One region of the Streptomyces sp. NPDC012835 genome, then DNA from elsewhere that is predicted to be linked to it. Evidence: riboswitches for the same ligand, from Rfam matches in the RefSeq annotation. Region 1 holds a riboswitch; each other region holds the start of a gene.

Region 1 (5,470 bases):
CTGACCCATGCGGCGCGGGCCACCGGCCGGGTGTGGGCACCGCCGCCGTACATCGACTACGACGGCTACAACCCGTACCGCCAGTACTGATACCCGGCGCGGAAGGGTACCCGCGTACGTACCCCGCCGCGCCGCGGACGGCCATGCTCCGGCGGGGTCGGGCGGGCTACTCGGACGCGGCCGTCAGCTCGGCCAGCTCATCCTCCGTCAGCTTCAGCTCCGCCGCCGCGAGCAGCGCGGGCAGCTGGTCCGTCGAGCGGGCGGAGGCGATCGGCGCGACGACGGTCGGCCGGGACGCGAGCCAGGCCAGGGCGACGGTCGCGAGTTCCGCGCCGTGCGCCTGCGCGACGCGGTCGAGCGCGCCGAGGACCTTCACGCCCCGGTCGCTCTCCAGATACTTCGCCGCGCCGCCGGCCCGCGCGCTGTCGACGGTCGTGCCCGGCCGGTACTTCCCGGTGAGGAAGCCTGCGGCGAGCCCGTAGTACGGGACCGCCGAGAGCCCGTGTGCGGCCACGGTGTCCTGGAGTTCGCCCTCGTAGGTGTCGCGGGAGACCAGGTTGTAGTGCGGCTGGAGCGCCACATAGCGCGCCAGCCCGGCGCGCTCGGAGAAGGCGAGTGAGGCGTTGAGCCGCTCGGCGCTGATGTTGGAGGCGCCGATCGCGCGGACCTTGCCCTCCCGCACCAGCTGGTCGAGAGCGGTGATGATCTCCTCGACGGGCACGGACTCGTCGTCGTAGTGCGTGTAGTAGAGATCGATGTAGTCCGTGCCCAGGCGGGTCAGCGACGCCTCGGCGGCGGCCTTGATGTTGGCCGCCGACAGCCCCTTGTACCGGGGGTGCGCGCCGACCTTGGTGGCGAGGACCACGTCGGAGCGGTTACCGCGCGCGGCGAACCACTTCGCGAGGACGGACTCCGACTCACCGCCCTGGTGCCCCGGAATCCAGGACGTGTACGTGTCGGCGGTGTCGATGAAGTTGCCGCCGACTGCCGTGTACCCGTCGAGTACGGCGAACGACTCCTTCTCGTCGGCGGTCCAGCCGAAGACATTGCCGCCGAGGTTGAGCGGGTAGACCTGGAGGTCGGACTTTCCGAGCGTACGCAGTTCAGTCATGCGTTGTTCCAACGCGGAACGCGGCCGTCCCATTCCCCGGCCCGACGTCCTGAAGACCGGCATCGGCCCGGGGCGGGAGGGGGCCGGGTCCGGGGAGCGGACCCGGAACCGGCCGGGGTTGTCAGGGGTTGATGCCCTTGCCGTGCAGCCAGGCCATCGGGTCGACACCGGCGCCGCCGGCCGTGTGGACCTCCAGGTGCAGATGGGGCCCGGTCACATTGCCCGTGGCGCCGACCCGGCCGATGACGTCGCCGGTGGAGACCTTCTGGCCCGCCGTGACGGTCATCGAGGACTGGTGGGCGTACCAGATCTCCGTACCGTCATCCAGCTCCAGGACGGTGCGGTAGCCGTACGAACCCGACCAGCCCGCCGACTTGACGGTGCCGCTGTGCACGGCCTTGACGGGCGTGCCCGTGGGGGCGGCGAAGTCCAGGCCGGTGTGCTGGCCGGAGGACCAGAGCGAGCCGGCCTGACCGAAGGTGGAGGTGATCGTGTACGACGAGGTGGGAAGGGCGTAGCTGGCGGCCAGCTTGGCGAGGCGCTCCGCCTCCGCCTTGGCCTCGGCTTCCGCCTTGGCCTTCGCCTTCGCCTCCGCGGCTTCCTTCTCGGCCGCGGTCTGCTGCTTCTTGGCCTGCGAGGCGGCCTCGACCGCTGCGGCGGTCTCGGTGGCCGCCTTCTGGGTGGCGTCGGCCTCGGCCTGCTGCTGCTCGGCCTGCTGGAGGATACGGGCGCGGAGCGCCTCGCCGGCGGTGGTGCCCTGCTCGCTGTCCGCGGCCGTCAGACCGGCGGAGGTGAGGGGCGCCTGCGCCAGAACCTCCGACGCGGTGTCCCGCTCGGCGGTGGAGGAGGACCCCATGCCCGGAAGGGATGTGGCGTCCGGGAGATTGTCCGCGATGACATCGGGCAGGGATATGGAGACGGCGGGCTTGTCCTGGGCCGTGGCGATGCCTCCGGCGCCGACGGCGGCGATGACACCCACGCCGAGGACCGTGGAGCTGCGGGCGAGTCCGCGCTGCTTGGCGACGCGGTGCCGGCCGCGTACGGGGCGGACGGTCTCCTCGGTGGGGTTCCACTCACCCCAGGACCTCTCCGCCTCGCCGCTCTCGCCCAGGCCATGGCCGTAGGGGAGATTGTCAGCCGGTGCGACGGTTGCTACGGGCCCTTCGAGGGCAGGCTTGTTGGACGCCACTGGGGCGCACTCCTTTCCTTCCTTCTCGCCTACCGGGTTAGCTGACGGGTTCGGAGCAGGAAGGTCTCCTACGAGGGTTCACGCTGCCCGCGCAAGGCAGCGAAAGCTCCCGATTCACCCCAATTGATGGTTCCCCGGTTCCCTCGCGGGATTCGGCGCGTGCGGCACGGTGCCATCTCTGGCGACGGCTGGGACAACCGCGCTGCGTTATCGAACGTTAATAGAGACCAGGGCGTTATTCCAAGCTGTTCCCGATGATCGTTAACAACTTCGCAACGGACACACCGGGACACAAGAGCGCTCAAACGGGCGAGTTGACCGGCCGTCCGGCACTTTCACGTTTCTGATGGTGTGTCATCTGTTATGCGGAGGGGCATCCGGCGATCACACAGCGTGGTGATCGCGCGACGGGGCCCGTCCGCTCACGGAACGGCCACGCCGGTGCCGCTCGCCCGCTCACGGAAGGACCACGCGGGGGCGGCGCGCTCACGGAACGATCGGCATCGTCCTGCGCCGCTCCGGCTGCGTCGGCGAGGGTCTGCTGACCGCGAGCAGCGCCATGTCGTCCTGGCTCCCGCCGCCGGTGTGCAGCCGTACGTCGTCGATCAGCGCCTGGAGCAGTTCGTCGGGCCCCGGGAAGATCCGCCCGTCCAGCCGGTCGCGCGGGGCGTAGAAGACGCCCTCGCGGTCGCGCGCCTCGGTGAGCCCGTCCGTGTAGAAGAGCAGCGTCGCACCGTCGGGGTACGGCTTCTGCTCGGCGCGGTCCGGCCACGAGCCCAGCTCGCTCATCCCGAGGGGCAGCGCGGGATCGCTCGGGACCAGAATCCGTACGCCCCCGTCCCCGAGCATGATCAGCGGTTCGGGGTGCCCCCGGTTGAGCAGCCGCACCACGGCCTCACCGTGCGGGATCTCGGCGAGCACGGCCGTGGTGAACCCCTCGAAGACATCGACCCCGGCCCGCCGTGTCCCCTCGCGCAGCAGCGCGCGCTCCAGCCGCCGCGCCACCCCCTCCAGCGACGCCTCCTGCTCGGCGGCCTCGCGGAAGGCGCCGATGAGCACGGCGACCGCCTCGACCGCCTCCAGCCCCTTCCCCCGTACGTCTCCGACCACCAGCCGCACCCCGTAGGGCGTGTCCTGTACGGCGAACAGGTCACCGCCGATGAAGGCGCCCTCCTGCGCCGCCTCGTACCGCGCGGCTATCCGCAGCCCGCCGATCCGCTCGGCGGGTCTGGGCAGTACGGCGCGCTGGGCGGTCTCGGCGATGATGCGGGCGGAGGCGAGCCGCTCACCGCTGCGTCTGACGACGCCGGTGATGTACAGGGCGAGCAGGGAGACGACCAGCACGGTCAGCAGCTGGCTCAGCGACTCCAGGGTCATCAGCGAATTCGCCCGGATGTGGAGCACGATCTCGGCGACCAGGGAGATGACGGAGACCAGGAACGTGCCGAGCAGCGGATAGAACGGCGCGGCGACCAGCGGCGCGGCGGCGAAGAGGGGCGCGGCGGTCACCCGGGTCGGGGTGGAGATGTCGAGGACGATGCCGCCGATGATCACGAGGGCCGGGAGGAACGTCACGATCCGGCGCCCGGCCCGACCGCGCGCACCGGGCCGCCGCCACGAGTCGCGACCGCGGCGGGTGTGCTTCGCGTGCTCCTCGCCGAGGTCGCCCGGCCCCCAGAAGCCCGCGCCGTCGGCCGCCCAGAACGCACCGCCGCCACCGGCCCGCCGGCCGTGGCCGCCGATGCTCGCGTAGAGCTTGCTCAGCTTCCCCACCAGTCGTCTCCTGCCCGGTCCGCTCGCGGCTGCGGACGGTACCGCGTCCACCCAGGCTGGCCGTCACCGCCGGGGGCGGCGACTCACCGTCGGCCGAGTGGGCTACGGTCCGGGCCCGGTGCCGGGTGCCGGTCGCCCGGCCCGCGTCCCGGCGAGGTCCCGGTGACGTCCCGTACAGCACAGCCGTACTTTTCACGGTACTTGTCAGGGCTTGTCATGGCTTGTCGTGCCCTCCCGCGCCCGAACCGCCGCCGGGGGAAGCCGCCGGAATCGCGTCGCACGCACGACGAAGGCCCGGATTCACCAGGAATCCGGGCCTTCGTTTTCTTCCAGTAGCGGGGACAGGATTTGAACCTGCGACCTCTGGGTTATGAGCCCAGCGAGCTACCGAGCTGCTCCACCCCGCGCCGTTGAAGACAACTCTACGGCATCCGGAGGACGGTCATGACCACCCCCTGCCGGAGCGGGTCAGGCGGCCTCCAGCACATCGGCCCGCACCGCGGCGGCCCACTCGACCAGCAGTCGCTGATAACGCTCCTGGTCAGCGGGGAGGAGCACGCCACCGGACCGCGTCCACAAGGCGCGGATCTCCTCATTGACCACAGCGGCGGACCTGATGGGCCGGGCCACGCGGGCACCACGTAAGGCGCCCCGGGCACCGGAAGAAGAAATGGATGAGGAAGCGAACATAGGAACAAGGCTACGGCCAGCCACTGACAATCGGCAGAGCGTATCCCCGTACATCCGTCCGAGTGACCCGACTCACCTTCCTCCGCCCGTCCTCCGCGCAGTCGCCAGGCCCCCTCCGCGCCTGACCCGGCTCATCCCTCGGCGCCGTACTCGTGTGCGGGTCCGCCCTGCCACTCCACCCAGGCGGGGTCGTCCAGCAACTCCCAGGCATCGGGCAGCCCGGCCTGCCGGAGGAACTCGATCAGGTGGTCGTCGGAGTGGGCCAGCCCCATGATCCGCCCCCGCACGGTCACCCGCCGGCCCCCCGTCCCGGACGCTCGGTGTACGACGATCGGCACTTCGTTCATATGCTCACACCACTCATACGGCCAAGGGTGCGACGTTCTCGCGCCGACCGCAGCATCTGGCCGCCGCACTTTCCGGAGCGGGGGCCCGGCAGCGCCGGTCAGCAGCCGGCCGGGGCGCCGCGTCCGCCGGTGAGCCGGTCCCCTCTCGGCTACGGGTCCGGGGGTGTCATTCCGCCTCGGCCCGGCCGCTTCCCGCGCTCGTCAGAATCGCGGTGGCGACCACCTCGAAGAGGTGGTCGGCGCGCGGCGCGAGCGAGGGTTGGTCGCCCAGCCAGGCGAGCGCCGCCACCAGCGCGAACAGATCGGCGCCATCGATGTCGGTCCGCGCCGCGCCCGCGGCCTGGGCACGGGCGAGGAGCC
Region 2 (5,470 bases), on a different contig from region 1:
GCACCGTCACCGGAGGCGGCTGTGCGCTGGGCCGCCGACTGCCGCGCGGCCGGGCTCGCCGTGGGGTGTTTCCGGCCCCCGTCGGTGCCGGACGGCATCTCCCGGATCAGGCTGACCGCACGCGCCGACCTGACGGCGGGCCAGATCGACACGGCGGTCCGCACGGTCGTCGCGACAGCCCCGCGCTGACGTCCCGCCTGCACCTCGAAATCCCACTCCGTTCCGGAGAGCCCCTTCGCCACCTGGTCGAGAACGGTGAATCCGGATCATTGCTGTTCGGAATCGAGAAGAGAAGGAAAGGCCCGGCGAGCCCGGCATAACCGCCGCCCGTGGACGACAGCACCCGTGGAATATGCCGCACGGCCGTATCCGCCCTCCGCCCGTCGTCCCGTCTCTTCCTCTCTCTTCCCGTCGCGCGCCGGTGGCGGCGGGAAGCGAAATCGTCGACGCGGTAGCCGAATACGGTCTCCCGTCGCAGAGTTCACCGCATTGAGCGACAGATATATGCGGATCTCTGTGGAACGGTACGGGGAAGGACGCGATCAGTGGCAGGCTGTCGCGAAGCACAGTCCGAGGCCGTCCGCGCAGTCATCCGCTCTGTGTCGTCGTGCGGTCCGGTGTGGAAAGGGACGGCATCGTCATGGCAGACCATCAGGAAGCATCCATCACCCTGCCGAGTGATCCCGCCTCGGTACCGACGGCCCGAAGATATGTCGCCGATCTCCTGACGGAGTGGGGGCTGCCCGCCCGCGCGGAGACGGCCGACACGGTACGGCTGATCGTCTCGGAACTCGCCACCAACGCCGTGCAGCACACCCTCGGCCAGTCGCCCACGTTCACCGTGGAGATCAGGCTGGAGCGCGAGGAGCGACTGCGCATCGGTGTGACCGACAGCCATCCGCGCTGGCCGCAGCGGCTGCCGGCGGCCGTGCAGCAGGACAACGGCCGGGGGATGGTCATCGTCCGCTCGCTGGCCGCCGAGTACGGCGGACGGCTCTCCGTCACACCGACCCCGGAGGGCGGCAAGACCGTCTGGATCGCGCTGCCCTGGACGGTGGCGGGGACGGCCGCGGCCGTCCAGGTGCGCGGTGGCTGACCGGCGGGACCGGCCGGCGCCTGGCCGGTCCCGCCACTGATCACCGCTTGTCCGCGCCCGGCCCGCGAGTCACGACCGGGGCCGGTTCAGTTCACCCGTCCGTACCAGGCGCTCCTGGACCAGATCTTCTCCAGCCGCACCCGGGAGCCGGACTTCGGGGAGTGCCAGATCTTTCCTCGGCCCGCGTAGATCCCGACGTGGTACACGTTTCTGCCCGAGTGGAAGAACACCAGGTCTCCCTTGCGCCGCTTCGAGGACGAGATGTGCCGCGTCCTGTTGTACTGCTGCTGCGCGGTGCGCGGGAGCTTCTTGCCGGCCTTCTTGAACGAATAGACCGTCAGCCCCGAGCAGTCGAACCGGTACGGTCCTGTGGCCCCCCATTTGTACGGTGAGCCCTTCTTCGACGCGGCGACTTTGAGCGCCTTGACGGCGTGCGTCGCCGCCTCGGCCTCGGGCGCCGCGCCCGGTACGAGCATCGTGCCGCCGACAGCGGCGAGCGTGAGGACCGATACCGCGCCGGTCCTGGACAACAAAGACGGGACATATGTCTGCGCGGACATTGCGCAACCCTTCGTCAGCCGCCTGTGAAGGATGACCTGTCGGGTTCGGGCTGGCGAAGTTGCCCGGCCGCTGAGCCCTGTCGGAGACAGTTCCCGCGGCTTCACCCCAAGGGACGACCACGACTGGCGTCGTCCCGTACTGCTCGGGTCCTCCACTCCTGCCGATCCACTCTGTCGACTCAGACACCCGGAACGGCGGCAGGACTCGGCGTCCGCCCGGATCGCCCCGCCGGGGGTGGCGGGGGCTTGTCGTCCCAGGGATCTTGACCCAGGAGCGCGCCGATTTCCGAGCTGAAACGACGATATGTGAACTTCCTCACGGCTGATCCATAGGAGTGGCGAAGGGGTTTTTCCTACCGGGTTCCTGACGCCCGATGAGGTCCGCGCCTGCGGGGCATCAGGGCCGCGCCATAGCGGACCGGCCGCAGCGCGCAACTCGACTCCTCCGAAATGTGTCAGCAGTTCATACGTTGAACGGGTGAGGGTTTCTCATATGGACGCGCCCGTACGGGAACAGCCCACGGCGTTTCACCCCCGCCACGCTCCCGCCGCACCGCTTCCGCTCCTCACCCGCCGACGGAACCGAGCCGGCGCGCGGAGGTCTTCCGGCTCTCGATCACGTGGTCGATCAGCCCGAACGCCCTGGCTCCCGGCGCGTCGAGGATGGTGTCCCGTTCGACGGCGTCCGCGATCCGGTCCGCGCCCTGCCCGGTGTGCCGCGTCAGCATCGAGGTCAGCAGGGAGCGCTGACGCAGCATTTCCCGGGCCTGGATCTCCAGATCGGACGGCTGGCCGCGCAGGGGCTCCTCGGCCCTCGGCTGGCGCAGCACGAACCGGGCGCCCGGCAGGGCCATGCGCTTTCCCGGCGTCCCGGCGGCCACCAGGACGGCGGCGGTCGAGGCGGCCTGCCCGAGACAGGTCGTCTCCACGTCGCAGGTGACGAGCTGCATGGTGTCGTAGATCGCGGACAGGGCGTCGACCGAACCGCCGGGCGAGTTGATGTAGACCCGGATGTCCTGGTCGGGCGCGTCGTATTCGAGGTGGACGAACTGAGCGATCACGTCGTTCGCCGCGGTCTCGTCGACGGCGGTGCCGAGGAAGATGATCCGGTCCGCGAAGAGTCTGGAGTACGGGTCGAGCGTCCGGCTCCCGTTGGCCGTCCGCTCGGTGAACTCGGGCAGGACGTAACGGGCCGAAGGGCTGTTCATGGGCATACCTCTCCTCGGTGCGCGGGTCTCCACGGGCGGACGCGTCCGTAGAAAATGTACAGGACGTACAGAGTGACCTGATGGTGTACCGAGGAGAGACCCGGTGGCGTACCGGGGACGAAAGGGGCCCCACTCCAGGCCGACGGTGTCGATCCGGAGTGGGGCCGGTGGTCCGCGCCACGGTGGGCGGCAAGCGCGGCGCCGCTACCCGGGTCGGTGCGGCGCGGGGCCGGCTACGCGCTCAGCCGGGTGACGCACTGGGTCCAGGGGTAGAAGCCCATGCCGGACGCCGTGGTGTTGAAGTCGTGCTGCGTCTTGGCGGACTTCCGCTGGAGTTCCCCGTACCGCATGCCGTCGATCCCGTAGGCGGGGGCGTATCCGGGCTGGGCGAGGAAGGTGAAGCACTCGCCGAAGAGGAACTCCTTGGACAGTCCGGTGCGCTCCGCTGCCCAGTCGAGGAAGTCCACGACGGTACGCCAGCCCATGTTGACCTGGACGTCGCACATGGCGCGCAGGTGGCGCACGACGCGCCAGATGTACGTCTCGAACTGCGCCGCGCGGATGGCCTGGGCCTGGGCGGCGGGGGTGGCGCCGTACAGCTTCAGATACGCCTGCTGGGAGGCGTCCAGGTCCTTGCGGCCGAACAGATCGGCTGCCGCGTGCCAGTACTCCCACTCGCGCCAGAACGCCTGGCCCTCGGTGAGCGGAACCTGCATCGGGCCGGCGAGATTGAGCAGCGGGGAGGCCGCCCTTTCGGCGGAGAGGACGAAGTTGATGCCGTGTGAGTACTCGTGAACCAGGATGTTGATCAGGGTGAGGAGAGAGGTCGCCTTGCCCTGGGTGATGTAGAGGCAGGCTCTGGGGCTATTGGTCAGATAGTCGACCGCGATGTCCTGGCCGCCGGTGATCACCGAGGTCATGTACGCCGGGGTGGCGTCCAACAGGAGCGTGTCGTCCGCGGGAACCTCCACCAGGTGGTTGCGGGCGTAGTCGTTGCACGCTTTGGCGACCCGTTCATATGTCTCTGTGAAGCGGTCCGCCGGAACCGCCCACTTGGTGCCGGCCGCTTCCCAGACCTCGCCCACCGTGCTGTCGTGTGGGATCCTCAACAGGACGGCCAGTTCGGCGGCCAGCTCCTCGACGACGGGCATGTCCCGTTCGAGCCAGGCCGTGGCGGTGAGGTCCAGGTCGGACGCGCTCGGGGCGAAGTCGTAGAGATCGGTGATGAGTTGGGGGGGGGGTAACCCTCGGTGTAGACCGGGCTCGTGGTGGTCTCGCGCAGTGCCTGGAACATGACGCCGAAGTCGTCGGAGCCCAGGCCGGGTGCCGACACCACCTTCTCGAAGGCGGTGAGGTGACTGTCGACTTCGGTGATGTCCGCTGTCGGGAACTGTTTCTTGAGGATGGCCATGGTCTCCCGGCAGTAGGCCGCCGCGGAGAGGCACTGCTGACGGGGCGTGCCCTGGAGCGACAGCGGCATGAGCCGTTCGGTTTCGAGGGCGATCTTCTGGGCGGCGCTGCCGAGGAACCCCTGGAGCCAAGGTTCCGGCGAGGGCCGGGAGAAGGGTCTGCCGTGGAGCAGCGTGATGTAGAAGGCCCCGTCGCCGCAGTCCTGTACGCCCATGCCGGGCTGGGGGTAGGCGAGTTGGGTGGCGAGGAGATCCAGTTGCTTGTCGGCGGTCGTCTTGAGGCCGGGGTCCGTGATCTCACCCGTCCGCTTCTTCAGGGAGCCGATCGCCGTGTTGGCGTCCTGTACCTCCTTCTCGGTGGGGAGGAACAGGCTCTTGATGTCGGCCGCCCGCCCCGAGGTGTAGCCGGCGACAGGGTTGAGCCGGGCCCAGAGCGCGGTGATGTCCTCTTCGATCTTCGTGATGGCCACGGCTCAGTCCCTGCGCCCCTGAGACGGAACGACGACCGCAAGGTCCTTGTACGGGTACGGCGGGAGGGGGTGCTCCTCCTTCGGCCAGACCTCCTTCTCCCATTTGGCGATGTTGGATGTGATGAGATCGTCAATGCTCCAGCTCGTAGGCTTGTCGTTCTGTGCGAGCAGCACATAGGGAGCGCAGGCCAGTGCGGTGGCGGCGGTGCCGGGGGCGGAGTAGATGGCGCGGCCCGCTGCGTAGATCGCTTTGTACTGGGGCTTGCCGAAGTCCTCACCGCAGAGGGTGACACTCCGGGCGATGGCGTACTTGTGCTGTTCCAGCCGTGTCTTGACCTCATCCGGAGTGGGGTAGACGTGTTCTTTCCCTTGACGGTCCACGAAGGACTCGGCGGGGATGGTGCCGCAGTCCTCGATGAACAGGTTGCTCTCGACGCCCTTCTGGCTGTCCGCGACGATCGCAATCGCGATGAAGGACCAGGCGTAGGCGGGGCCGCGTACCGTCACGCTCTTGTTGGCGCAGATGACGTGGGCACCGGGAAGCGGAGGGTGCCGCTGGGCCTTGACGGATCCGAAGAGCCGGTAGGTCGCGTCGAGCAGTGGGGTGGCGTCGTAGACATCAAGGTCGGCCCCGCCGTCCTTGCGGGCGGAGGGTACGGAGTAGAGCTTCGATTTCAGATCCGCTTTCGCGAGGTGGTATCCCCACAGCGCGCCGTTCAGGCCGCAG
Region 3 (5,470 bases), on a different contig from region 1:
CCCACGGTGACCAGCAGCGCCCCCAGCTTGTCGACGCGGACTCCGTCCGTGCCGCGTATGCCGGGCAGTGCGGTCGCTCCGGCCAGCGAGGCGAGCGCCACCGGCACGGTGAGGAGCAGCACCGGCCGCCAGCCGAGGCCGAAGAGGTCGGCACTGAGGACGAGGCCGCCGATCAGCGGCCCGGCCAGCGACGCGACGGCCATGGCGGCGCCGTACAGGCCGAGGGCGCGCGGCCGGCGTGCCGCTGGGGTGACGGCTTGGATGAGCGAGAGGACCTGGGGGGCGACCAGGCCGCTGCCCGCGCCCTGCACGAGCCGGGCCGCGACCAGCGACGCGGCGTCGGGGGCACACGCGCCGGCCACCGAGCCCGCGATGAAGACCACGGTGCCGATCATGAACAGCCGGCGGTAGCCGTAGCGGTCGCCCAGCCGCGCGGCGGGGATGAGCAGGCACGCGTACGTCAGGGTGTATCCGGCGAGGACCAGTTGCACGGCGCCGGGACCGGCGCCCAGACCGGCCTGGATCGCCGGAGCGGCGACCTGGGCGACGGTGACGTTGAGCAGCTGGACGAAAGTGGCGCTGAGCACCACCGGCAGCACGAGGCGTCCGCTGCTCATGGAAGCAAAGCCGCGGCGAGTCATGGAAGCAAAGCCGCGGCGAGTCATGGAAGCAGAGCCGCGGCGAGCTCACGGGGCCGGGCGGCGAACGGGCTGTGGCCGCCCGGGAGGGTGCGCACGGTGAACGGATTGCCGGGCACGGCCCGGTCGGCTTCCGCGATCATCAGATCCTGCACGGCCACCGGCAGCGCCCGGTCGTCCGCACAGCGCAGGAAGGTCCGCGGGACGCGTCCCCACCGTTGCGGGGTCACGATGACCGGGGTGGTGGGGATCGCCAGCGGCAGATCGGGGCTCAGGGCCGAGCGCCAGCGGTCGAAGCGGTCCGGGGGGATGTCGTGGTAGTGGGTCTGCCGCAACTCCTCGACGTAGGCGGGGTCCTGTGAGAGCGGGTTGATCCGCACGGCGCCCAGTTCCCCGGGGTCGCCGAGATTGAGGCTCTGGCCCCGTGCCGTGGCGTTCTCGGGTGAGCCGAGGTAGTCGAAGAACCGAGGCCGTCCCGCCGGCACGAAGGCGGAGAGGTAGACGATTTCGTCGACGAGTTCGGGTGCCCGCTCGGCGGCCAGTGACGCGGGGCCGCCGCCCGCGCTGTGTGCGACGAGCACGACACGACGGTGGTGGCGGGCCTGGCGCAGCGTGTCCAGCACGGCCGTGGCGCAGTCGTCCATCGTCGCGGCGGCGAGCGCGGACTTCTCGGTCAGCAGGCCCGGCTGGCCGGGCCGGAGGTATCCGCTCGGCAGCGGTGCGTCGAAGCCGTGCCCCGGCAGGTCGACGGCCATGCTCGCGGCACCGAGTCCGGCGAGTGCGCGCTGCGTCGCCGCCCACTGCCCGGAGCCGTGCCAGGCCCCGTGCACGAAGACGAAAACGGTGCCCGGGGAGGAGGAATCAGTGAGGACGGTGCCCGGGGAGGAAGAATCAGTCATGACCGCATTCCACGCGACCCGGCCCCGGTCATCCACTGAAAGATCTGACAAGCTGGTCGGCAATACTTATCGGATATGACGGGAGGCCGGCGTGGAGGCACGGCATCTGAGGTACGCGTTGGCCCTCGCCGAGCACGAACACTTCGGCCGGGCGGCCGGTGCGCTGGGCATCGCGCAGCCTCCGCTGTCCAAGCAGATCGCCGACCTCGAACGGGAGGTGGGCGCCCGCTTGTTCGATCGAACCCGCCAGGGGGTGTTCCCGACGGCTGCGGGCGTGGCCTTCCTCTCCCGGGCGCGCAGGGCGCTCGACGAGATCAGGGCGGCCTCGGTCGACGCGGCCCGGGCGGCACGCGGCGAGACGGGCCGGCTGCGCCTGGGTTTCATCGCCTCGGCGCTGCTCGAACCCCTGCCGGACGTCCTCGGCCGGTTCGGCCGTGAACGGCCCGACGTGCGCTTGGAACTGCACGAGATGGCGACCAACCGCAGCACGGCCGCACTCGTCGCCGGCGAACTGGACGTGGCGATCGGCCTCGGCCGGCCACGGGGCGTCGGGGCCGAGCAGTTGGTATCGGTGCCGATCGGGCACGACCACCTGGTCGCGGTCGTGAGCAGCACGCACCCGTACGCGGGTCAGCCGTCGGTGGACGTGGACCGGCTGCGGCGACAGCCGCTGATCGTAGCGCCGGGCGAGGACGAGCCCGCGGTCGTCGCCGGGCTGCGGACCCTGCTGGGGAAGGACTCCCCGGCGCTCTCCGGCGCGACCGTCGCGAGGGACATCCACACGATCATCGGTCTCGCCGCGTGCGGTGTGGGTGTCGGTCTGGGGCCCTCCCGGATGCTGGCGGCCCCACGACGGGGCACGTGGCTCTGCGAGGTGACCCCGCGCACGCCCCTGCCCGATCTGGTGCTGTCCTTCAGCGCCCGGGACCGTTCCCCGGCACTGAACGCCTTCCTCGACGTCATCCGTACGAACTGCCCCGATGTCGGTGCCGCACTCGACCACCGGCTCGGCCCACCGAGTGGCTGAGGGCCACTCTCCGGAGCGATTCTCAGCGGTCTGTCGCAGGCGCCAAGTTGACGACAGACCGCCGAGCATCCGGCAGATCAGCGAGCGGCCCCACACCAGGGCCGTTGCGGCAGCGGCGGTCAGGCCGGTCGCACGCTGCCGTGGATCGGCATGTAGTAGATCGATTCCTCGCGGACGTTCGCGCCCGGCTTGGGAGCGTGGATCATCATGCCGTCGCCGATGTAGATGCCCACGTGGCTGATGTCGTCGTAGAAGAAGACCAGGTCGCCCGGGAGCAGGCTGTCGGTCGCGACGCGGGTGCCGGTGTTCACCTGGTCCCAGGTGGTGCGCGGCAGCTCCACTCCGGCGACCTTCCACGCGGCCTGCGTCAGGCCCGAGCAGTCGTAGGAGCTGGGGCCCGAGGCGCCCCGGACGTACGGTTTGCCGATCTGCGCGCGGGCGAAGGCGAGCACCTTCGCGGCCTTGGTGGCGTACGTACTGGCCGACGCGGCGGGCGCGCCACCCGCGCCGCTGCCCGTACCGCCACCCGCGCCGCTGCCCGTACCGCCGGCCGTCGTGGTGCTCGTACCGCTGCCCGTGTCCGCGTCCGGCGTGCCCGCGTCCGTGGCGGCCGGGGACGCGGTTCCGGCGGCAGCCGAGGTGCGCTCCCGCAGGTCGCGCCGCTCCTGGCGCTCGCGCTCGGCGGCCCGCGCCGCGTCGCGGGCCGCCGACTTGGACTTCGCCTCCGCCTCGCGCCGGGCCTCGGCCTCTCTCCTGAGCTCCAGCGCGGCCAGCCGGGCCCGCTCCTCGGCGGTCAGCCGCGCCAGCAGGGTGCGTGCCTCGGCCAGCTTCTTCTGGACGGTCTCCTTGCTGGTGCGCAAGGAAGTCGGGGAGTCGGTGAGCGACTCCGGGCCCTCGGTGGCCCGCGCGCGCCGCTTCGCCAGGTCGGCCTGCTGGGACTGGAAGTCCGCGACGGCGCTCCGCTGCCGCCCGGCCGGCCGGTCCGTCACCTCTTTCTGCTCCAGGAACGGCCGCGGGCCGTCCGCGAACATCAGGGCGGCGGCCGGCGCGACGGTGCCCTCCCGGTACTGGGCGGCGGCGTACGAACCGAGCGTGCGGCGGGCCTCGTTCAGCTTGTCCGCGCTCTTGGCGACGTTGTCGCGCACCCGGTCGACCGTGCGCTTCTGCTTCGCCGTGCTCGCCTTCGCCTTGTCGTACTGCCGCGTCGCGCTCCCGGCCTGGCGGTACAGGTCGTCGACCTTCTTCCGCACCTCTTCCACCGAGGGGTTCGGTTCGGCCGGTGTGGCGTCCGCGTTCTGCGTCGACAGCAGCGTGACCGAGGCGAGGGCGGCCGTGGTGACCCCGACGGCGGGGGAGTTGGTGCGGACTCCGCTGCGGTTGCGCGGCTTGCGATGCGACGCCAAGGTCGGCATCTCCTTCCGTGGACCGCCTACCGGGTTAGCTGTCGGGTTCGGGCGGAACGGAAGGCTGCCCTACGGGCCTGATGCGTACGGGGGAGCGTACGGCCCGATTCACCCCGGTGGTGCAGAGTGGGTCCCCGGTTTCGAACTTCCCTGCGGGAAGGCCGAATTCGGCGCGGGCCGCCCGCTTGGCGTGGGTCGCCTGGGGGAGACGGGCTGCCTGATCGAGCACGCTAGCCAAGTTGTGCTGCTGATGTGAAGGTGGATGGTCGATATGCCCGAAACATTTTCGTGACCATTTACGGGAGTGAGGTGCGAGGCGGGGCAATGGAGGGTATAGCGTCACGCTCGGTGATCCCCTGATCGCCTGACCGTAGGTTCTGCGAGGAGACGGAGTCCACCGTGAGGCCGGGGAACCGGGGAAAGGGCGCCCGCACGGGTCGGTGACGGTCCGGCTACGGGGAGACTTCGGAAGGCGGGCGCGGGCTGTCAGTGCGGCGGCCTAGACTCGGAAAGCGATGAGCAGCCTCTTTGACGACAGTTTCCTGGCGGACCTCCAGCCCTCCGGCGACGAACACCCGCCGCCGCCCGAGGAGCCGGACGACCATGCCCCGGAGCAGGTGCCCGACGACCTCTTCGGGGGCGCGTTCGACGCGCCCCCGGCCCGGGACCCGTACCACCGCGACGGTGCCCCGCGCACGGTCGTCGACCCCGCCGCGCTGCTCGACGGGCTGAACGACGAGCAGCGCGCCGCCGTCGTGCACACCGGATCGCCCCTGCTCATCGTGGCCGGGGCCGGATCCGGCAAGACCCGCGTCCTGACCCACCGGATCGCGCACCTGCTGGGGACCCGCGGCGTCCACCCCGGGCAGATACTGGCGATCACTTTCACCAACAAGGCCGCCGGCGAGATGAAGGAGCGCGTCGGACAGCTCGTCGGCCCGCGCGCCAACGCCATGTGGGTCATGACCTTCCACAGCGCCTGCGTGCGGATTCTGCGCCGCGAGTCGAAGAAGCTCGGCTTCACCTCGTCCTTCTCGATCTACGACGCCGCCGACTCCAAGCGCCTGATGGCCCTCGTCTGCCGCGATCTGGACCTCGACCCCAAGCGCTACCCGCCCAAGTCCTTCAGCGCCAAGATCTCGAACCTGAAGAACGAGCTGATCGACGAGGAGACCTTCGCCGGCCAGGCGGCCGACGGCTTCGAGAAGATGCTCGCCGAGGCGTACCGGATGTACCAGGCGCGGCTGCGCGAGGCCAATGCCCTGGACTTCGACGACATCATCATGACCACGGTCCATCTGCTCCAGGCGTTCCCCGACGTCGCCGAGCACTACCGGCTGCGCTTCCGCCATGTCCTGGTGGACGAGTACCAGGACACCAACCACGCTCAGTACACGCTCGTACGCGAGCTGGTGGGCCCCTCGGGCGAGGGAAGCCACCCGGCCGAGCTGTGCGTGGTCGGGGACGCCGACCAGTCGATCTACGCCTTCCGGGGCGCCACGA
Region 4 (5,470 bases), on a different contig from region 1:
ACGCGCGAGCTGGGCTGCCACGCGGTGGTGGGGGCCGTCGAGCGCAGCGGTTCGACACTGCACTGCGTGGCGTTGTTCTTCGGCCCGGAGGGGTTCGTCTCCCACCATCGCAAGCTGATGCCGACGGCCGCCGAGCGGGTGATCTGGGGCACCGGCGACGGTTCCACGATGCCGGTGGTGGGGACGGGCCGCGCCCGGCTCGGCGCGGCGATCTGCTGGGAGAACTACATGCCGCTGTTCCGCGCGGCGATGTACGCGAAGGGCGTCGACATCTGGTGCGCGCCGACGGTGGACGACCGGGAGAACTGGCAGGCCACCATGCGCCACGTGGCCCTGGAGGGCCGCTGCTTCGTGCTGAGCGCCAACCAGTACCTGCGCCGCGCCGACCTCCCGGCCGATGTCCACCCCGTACAGGGCGACGCGCCGGAAACCGTGCTGATCGGCGGCGGCAGCACCATCGTCTCCCCGCTGGGCGAGGTGCTGGCGGGACCGCTCAGGGACGGGGAGGGGATCCTCACCGCCGAGCTGGACCTGGGGGACATCGCCAGGGGCCGGTTCGACCTGGATGTGACAGGGCACTACGCCCGGCCCGACATCTTCACCCTGGCGGTGGACGAAACCGCCCGTTAGTCCTGCGGGAGTCCTGTCGGAGTCCTGCCGGGGTGCGATGAGGGGCCGGGCGTCGGCTGTCGGGCCGCGGCTGTCAGGCGCCGGCCGTCAGTAGGGGCCGTTCACGTTGTCGATCGAGCCGTACCTGGCGGCGGCGTAGTTGCACGCGGCGGTGATGTTGGCGACCGGGTCATAGCTGTCCGTCGACGTGCCGGGCACGTGGTACGCCTGGAACGTGGGGTCGATCACCTGGAGGAGCCCCTTGGACGGGGTACCGGCGACGGCGTTGGAGTCCCAGTTGTTGATGGCCGCCGGGTTGCCGGAGGACTCGCGCATGACGTTGCGGTAGATCCCGTCGTACGAGCCCGGAATGCCGTGCGTCGCCATGACGTCCAGCGACTCGCGGATCCAACCGTCGAGGTTGTTGGAGTACGTCTTCAGCGCGGCCGGCGTGGCGTTGGCGACGGTCTTCGTGGCGGTGGCGGTCTTCGCCGTCGCGGTCTTCGCGGTGGCGGTCTTCGCGGTCGTGGCCTTCGCGGTCGTGGCCTTCGCGGTGGAGCCGAGGGTCAGCTTCAGGCCGGGGACGATCCGGGACGGGTTGCTTCCGATGGCGCCCCGGTTGTCCTCGTAGAGCTTCTTCCAGCCGCCGGTCAGGGAGTGCGCCTTCGCGATCTTGGACAGCGAGTCACCGGCGACGACGGAGTACGTCAGGGGCGCCTGCCGGGTGACCCCGGCGGTCGACGCCGCGGCCCCGGCGGTGGCGTGCCCGGTCGCGGGCGCCGCCTGGGCGGTGGTGGCCGCCAGCAGCGGCAGCGCGAGCACGGCGCCTCCCGCGCTCACGGCGACGACACCACGAGCGAGCGGGCCGGTTCTGGGACGGCGGTGTTTGGCCTTTGCGGACATGACGCATTCCTCTCCGTCGCCTGCGAGGTGAGCTGTCGGGTTCGGGCAGGAGATGCCCGGCCGCCACAACGACGACTTCACCCCGAGCCGGTCCAACCACTGAACCGGCGACTTACCTGGGTCCCCCGCTCCTGCCGTACGTGAGTAGGTGTGGGATTCCGGGCAGCGGCAGGATTCGGCGTTCTGTCCGGAGTGACGAGAACGTAAGCGAGAAGTCCCGGGAGAGACAAGTCCAGAAATCGCAACGCAATCCGAGAGGCCATTGCAGCCGGGAAGATCAGAAATATTCTTCGGCCCCGAAGGGCTTCAACTCTCCATTCCCGTGGGCCAAGTGAACGAGAAGGCATACCCATGAAACGATCATCTACGTGACACATGTCACGGGTTCGAGTGGATCTTCTGTCGCCACAACGCCACCCAGAGGGCTACAAGATGCACGAATATCACCCATATCGCCACCAAGGACAAGAGCACCAAAACACCCAAAAGCTCTACGAAGGGGCGAGCTGCCGCCCGAGCGACTCCGGATCGGGATTCACCCGTCCGAGACGCCACAGTTCGGCCTCCACTCCCCTTTGCCCAAGAAAAGATCAACACGAACAAAGGGCACGCTGATGTGTCGTCAATTCACAGCAGTGACGGCTTGATGCGACGTCAGAATTCAGCGCGCCTCCGCGCGAATGCGGGCTCTGTTCGCGTTTCGGCATCGCGCCCGCTGAACAGGAATACCCGAACCGGACCGTCCGCTCTCAAGGCCGCCGTACACGGCGCCGAGTCGGTCGCCAAAGCACATGGGGCCGCGAGGCCGCCACTGAGAAGATCCAGAATGGCGAGCCCCGCCGCGACTGCCTCACCGCCTGTGGTGCCAGGGAGACCGGGCCGACCGACCGAGTCGGCGCCACCACCTCCACGAGCTCGGTCATCGCCCCGTGGCTCCGAAGGCACCCGTGCCCCGCGAATCGGACACGCCGGTGCGTCCAACGTGTCCCGGCACGGGTGCCCTCAGCCTGGTCCGGGCGAGCAGGTCGAATCCGAGCACCCCTACGGGCCGTCCCGGGCGCGCGCCCTCGACAGCCCGCTCACCGGGAGTCGGGGACAGAACCGACCGGATCAGCGGGGCAGGGCCGCACGCTCCGGCTTTCCCGCGCGGCGGCCAGGGGAAGCACATACTGGCCGGCCAGGCGCGCGAGGTGCAGCGGGAGCGGGCGGGCCAGCGGTGGGTAATCGTCGTGGTAGCGCAGCTGATGCGTCAGCGTCGCCCACTCCGCCGGCCGGTCGGGCGTCTCCCCTTCGCGCCCCGCGTCCGCCAGCGCTTTCTCCGACAGACAGCCGAGCACGGTCACTTCGAGTTGCCCGGGGTTCCAGGCGGACTTGCCGGGGGCTGTTCGTCCCCGGGCCGTCGGCACCAGTTTCATCAGTCCCTTGGGGAGTTTCGCCGCCGTGTGCGGAGTGGCGGTCGTACTGGCGAACACCCTGCTCTCATCCTCGGCCGTCCCCCACACGCCCTCGGCGAAGCCGATCTTTTCCTTGCCGTCATGGGCATACCACTCCGCCACCTCCTCGCGCGCGTTCGCATCCCTTACGAGCACCAACCGCAGGTCGTTCCCGTAGATGGTGAGGCGCTGATCGGGTTCGGTGCCGAAACCGAGCATGTCGCGGGCCAACGATCCGTTGCGCAGGCGCGGCCAGCACTGGCGCAGATTGGCCGCGTCCGCCAGCAGGAGCGTCGGGCGGTCGCGGAGTTGGAAGAGCAGGGCGCGAAGCTGCCGCTCGGTCTCCCGCTCCTGGCGTTGCCGCGCGCCCAGGCGTTCGGCGGGCCCGCGCTCCGTTCCGGTGGTCGCGTCGTCATGCCCCTCGTACGAGTCCACTGCCTCGGCTGTCGGACCGGGGGTCTTGGAGAGCAGCAGCAACAGCTTCGGGTACGGCACCCACTGAGCACGCTCGGCGTCCCACCCTTCGATCGCGTCGGGCCCGTCTCCGGGGCGGATCCGCACCGCGACGAGACGGCGGACAGGGCAACGCGTAGGTCCCTTCCGGGTGTGGCGGACGAGCCAGAGTGCCGCGTACTGGAGGTCGCCGGGAATTCCGGCGCCCACCCTGTGGGCGGGTGGGCTGATCGCACCGATCTGCCGGAACGCGTCCAGCCAGGTCCACCGGGCCCGGTGTTCCAAGGCACTTGCGGCGTCCTCGGGCGCGTTGACGAACTGGCTGACCCACCCCTGCCGTGCCCAGGCGATACGCAACGCGTGTTTGGGATCGGAATCCGGGACAGCGGCGAAGCGGCCCTTGCCCGCGATTTCCGCGATCACGACACCGGCGTCGTCGCCACGCGGCGGCGCCAACCGGTCCGCCACGATTTCACACCGCCCTTCGGTCGCCTCGGCGAGCCGCGTGGCACGGGAACGCCTACGGTCCCGGGAGACCGGCAGTGCCTCGGCCAAGGGTCCGGCGGGCCGGGCGCGTACGCGGATGTCGATGCCGTCATCCCGCCACTGCCAGATGTCGTCGGTGCTCGGGCCCACTCTCTCCCCGGCGGCCGAACCGATGAGCTTGGGCAGCTCCGACAGCAGCGCGGCACGTGTCTCCGGGGACTGCCAGAAGACCTCGACCTCCAAGCGGCGGCCGTTCAGAGCGCGTGCCAGTGCCGCGCGGCGCTGCAGCGCCAGCTGCGCGTCCCGGACCCCGGGCTGCCCCTTGGTGGCCGAACGGGGAAGCAGGGATGGGGTGTTGCGTCTGGTGACTCGCGTGAGATCGCTGACCCGGCGCAGCACCGGACGCAGCCCTTCCTCCACCCAGGCGTCCAGGTCCGCCCGCTCCCGGGGCATCAGCCCGGGGCCCACCGCGTGCGGACCGACCGAAGGGTGGTAGACGATGCCGGCGGCCACGTCACGGCATCCATTGATCCAGCGTTCCGGATGGGTGAAAAGTTCCTCGGGTTCCGGGTAGCCACGCACGATGTCCAGTTCGGGCAGCAGCAGCGCGGGGCTGTGGCGGCGCCAGGCAAGCTCCTTGCGACGCCGGTCGTAACCGAGGGAGTTCACCGTCAGCCGGTGGCCCCGGTCAGGCCCTTCCGGCCACGGCAGTGGGGCGTCGAGCAGGACCGTCGCTCCACCGAGCCGGTGGGGGCGTACGTCCAGCCGCGTGGCCCACCGACGTACCTGGGTGGAGACATGGACACGGAACCGCGAGGCGAACGGCACCGTGTGGACGGTGATGTTCAGGCACGCGGAGTAGTACCAGGTCTGCTTGCGGTACTCGTACCTCTGTGGTGGCCAGGAGACAAGACGCGCTCCGTTGTCCGAACTCTCGACGCGGAATCGAAGGGTGACACCTCGTGTACGGAACGGTCGGGCTGCCAGCCGGAAGGCGATCCACTCCGGCAACAGGCTGTAGAGCCGTCGGACGGGCTCGGCGGTGCCTCCCGGCGATGTCACCGTCTCGGTGAGGTCGACAGGCTCGGTCTCCCATTGCGGGAGCGGCACCGCGGCAGCCGGGTTCTCGGACAGCAGCCGCTCTTCCAGATCGGGTCCCCCGCCGTCGTCGTCCTCCCGGAGCCGCCCCGCCGCCCAGGTACCGATCAGCGGGGCGAGGACCTCCGGCGGCACGGCTTCCCGTGCGTAGAGCCACGGCAGGCTGCCGTCGGTTCCCGCGTTGCGTCCGGTCGCGATGGCGCCCGGTGCCATGGCCTGGAGCAGGGAGTTCAGCTGACGGACGGGGAGCCGGTCGGGGCGGCCCGCACCGGCGTTGGCCTCGCCATGAAGCCGGGTGAGTTCCGTATACAGGTCCGTGCCGAGCCGCAGGACGCGTAGTTCCTCCCGCCACGGGCCGTGGAGCAGGTCGGGTTCGTAGGCAGTGACGCGAATGGTCTGGTACACGGATGCCTCCTAGCGGGCGGGACTGAGCTCTTTCGGGTGGGCCGGTGCGGGTGGGTCGGCGAGCAACCGGGCGAGCATGCGCC

What was found. A riboswitch is a leader RNA that binds a small molecule or an ion and turns the genes downstream of it on or off. The one in region 1 is predicted to bind cyclic di-AMP.
Region 2: another riboswitch for cyclic di-AMP. It lies ahead of ACFY6S_RS20635 (C40 family peptidase); the one in region 1 lies ahead of ACFY6S_RS21470 (M23 family metallopeptidase).
Region 3: another riboswitch for cyclic di-AMP. It lies ahead of ACFY6S_RS14795 (NlpC/P60 family protein); the one in region 1 lies ahead of ACFY6S_RS21470 (M23 family metallopeptidase).
Region 4: another riboswitch for cyclic di-AMP. It lies ahead of ACFY6S_RS06655 (transglycosylase SLT domain-containing protein); the one in region 1 lies ahead of ACFY6S_RS21470 (M23 family metallopeptidase).

Annotation. Positions count from the first base shown of each region.
Region 1 covers NZ_JBIBBW010000005.1:18,545-24,014, forward strand. Annotated here, with positions in the region: gene ACFY6S_RS21460 (PrsW family intramembrane metalloprotease) at 1-90, shown strand, start outside; gene ACFY6S_RS21465 (aldo/keto reductase) at 167-1,111, opposite strand; gene ACFY6S_RS21470 (M23 family metallopeptidase) at 1,233-2,300, opposite strand; cyclic di-AMP (ydaO/yuaA leader) riboswitch at 2,312-2,468, opposite strand; gene ACFY6S_RS21475 (PP2C family protein-serine/threonine phosphatase) at 2,787-3,878, opposite strand; tRNA gene ACFY6S_RS21480 (tRNA-Met) at 4,407-4,480, opposite strand; gene ACFY6S_RS21485 (hypothetical protein) at 4,542-4,703, opposite strand; gene ACFY6S_RS21490 (hypothetical protein) at 4,895-5,110, opposite strand; gene ACFY6S_RS21495 (TetR/AcrR family transcriptional regulator) at 5,277-5,470, opposite strand, start outside.
Region 2 covers NZ_JBIBBW010000004.1:563,064-568,533, reverse strand. Annotated here, with positions in the region: gene ACFY6S_RS20645 (8-amino-7-oxononanoate synthase) at 1-189, shown strand, start outside; gene ACFY6S_RS20640 (ATP-binding protein) at 641-1,096, shown strand; gene ACFY6S_RS20635 (C40 family peptidase) at 1,183-1,656, opposite strand; cyclic di-AMP (ydaO/yuaA leader) riboswitch at 1,661-1,864, opposite strand; gene ACFY6S_RS20630 (ATP-dependent Clp protease proteolytic subunit) at 2,223-2,864, opposite strand; gene ACFY6S_RS20625 (hypothetical protein) at 3,098-4,015, opposite strand; gene ACFY6S_RS20620 (hypothetical protein) at 3,970-4,743, opposite strand; gene ACFY6S_RS20615 (histidine decarboxylase, pyruvoyl type) at 4,747-5,470, opposite strand, start outside.
Region 3 covers NZ_JBIBBW010000003.1:335,436-340,905, reverse strand. Annotated here, with positions in the region: gene ACFY6S_RS14810 (MFS transporter) at 1-617, opposite strand, end outside; gene ACFY6S_RS14805 (alpha/beta hydrolase) at 662-1,537, opposite strand; gene ACFY6S_RS14800 (LysR family transcriptional regulator) at 1,629-2,564, shown strand; gene ACFY6S_RS14795 (NlpC/P60 family protein) at 2,684-3,976, opposite strand; cyclic di-AMP (ydaO/yuaA leader) riboswitch at 3,975-4,150, opposite strand; gene pcrA (DNA helicase PcrA) at 4,483-5,470, shown strand, end outside.
Region 4 covers NZ_JBIBBW010000001.1:1,623,532-1,629,001, forward strand. Annotated here, with positions in the region: gene ACFY6S_RS06650 (nitrilase-related carbon-nitrogen hydrolase) at 1-630, shown strand, start outside; gene ACFY6S_RS06655 (transglycosylase SLT domain-containing protein) at 718-1,512, opposite strand; cyclic di-AMP (ydaO/yuaA leader) riboswitch at 1,517-1,703, opposite strand; gene ACFY6S_RS06660 (pPIWI_RE module domain-containing protein) at 2,592-5,387, opposite strand; gene ACFY6S_RS06665 (hypothetical protein) at 5,397-5,470, opposite strand, start outside.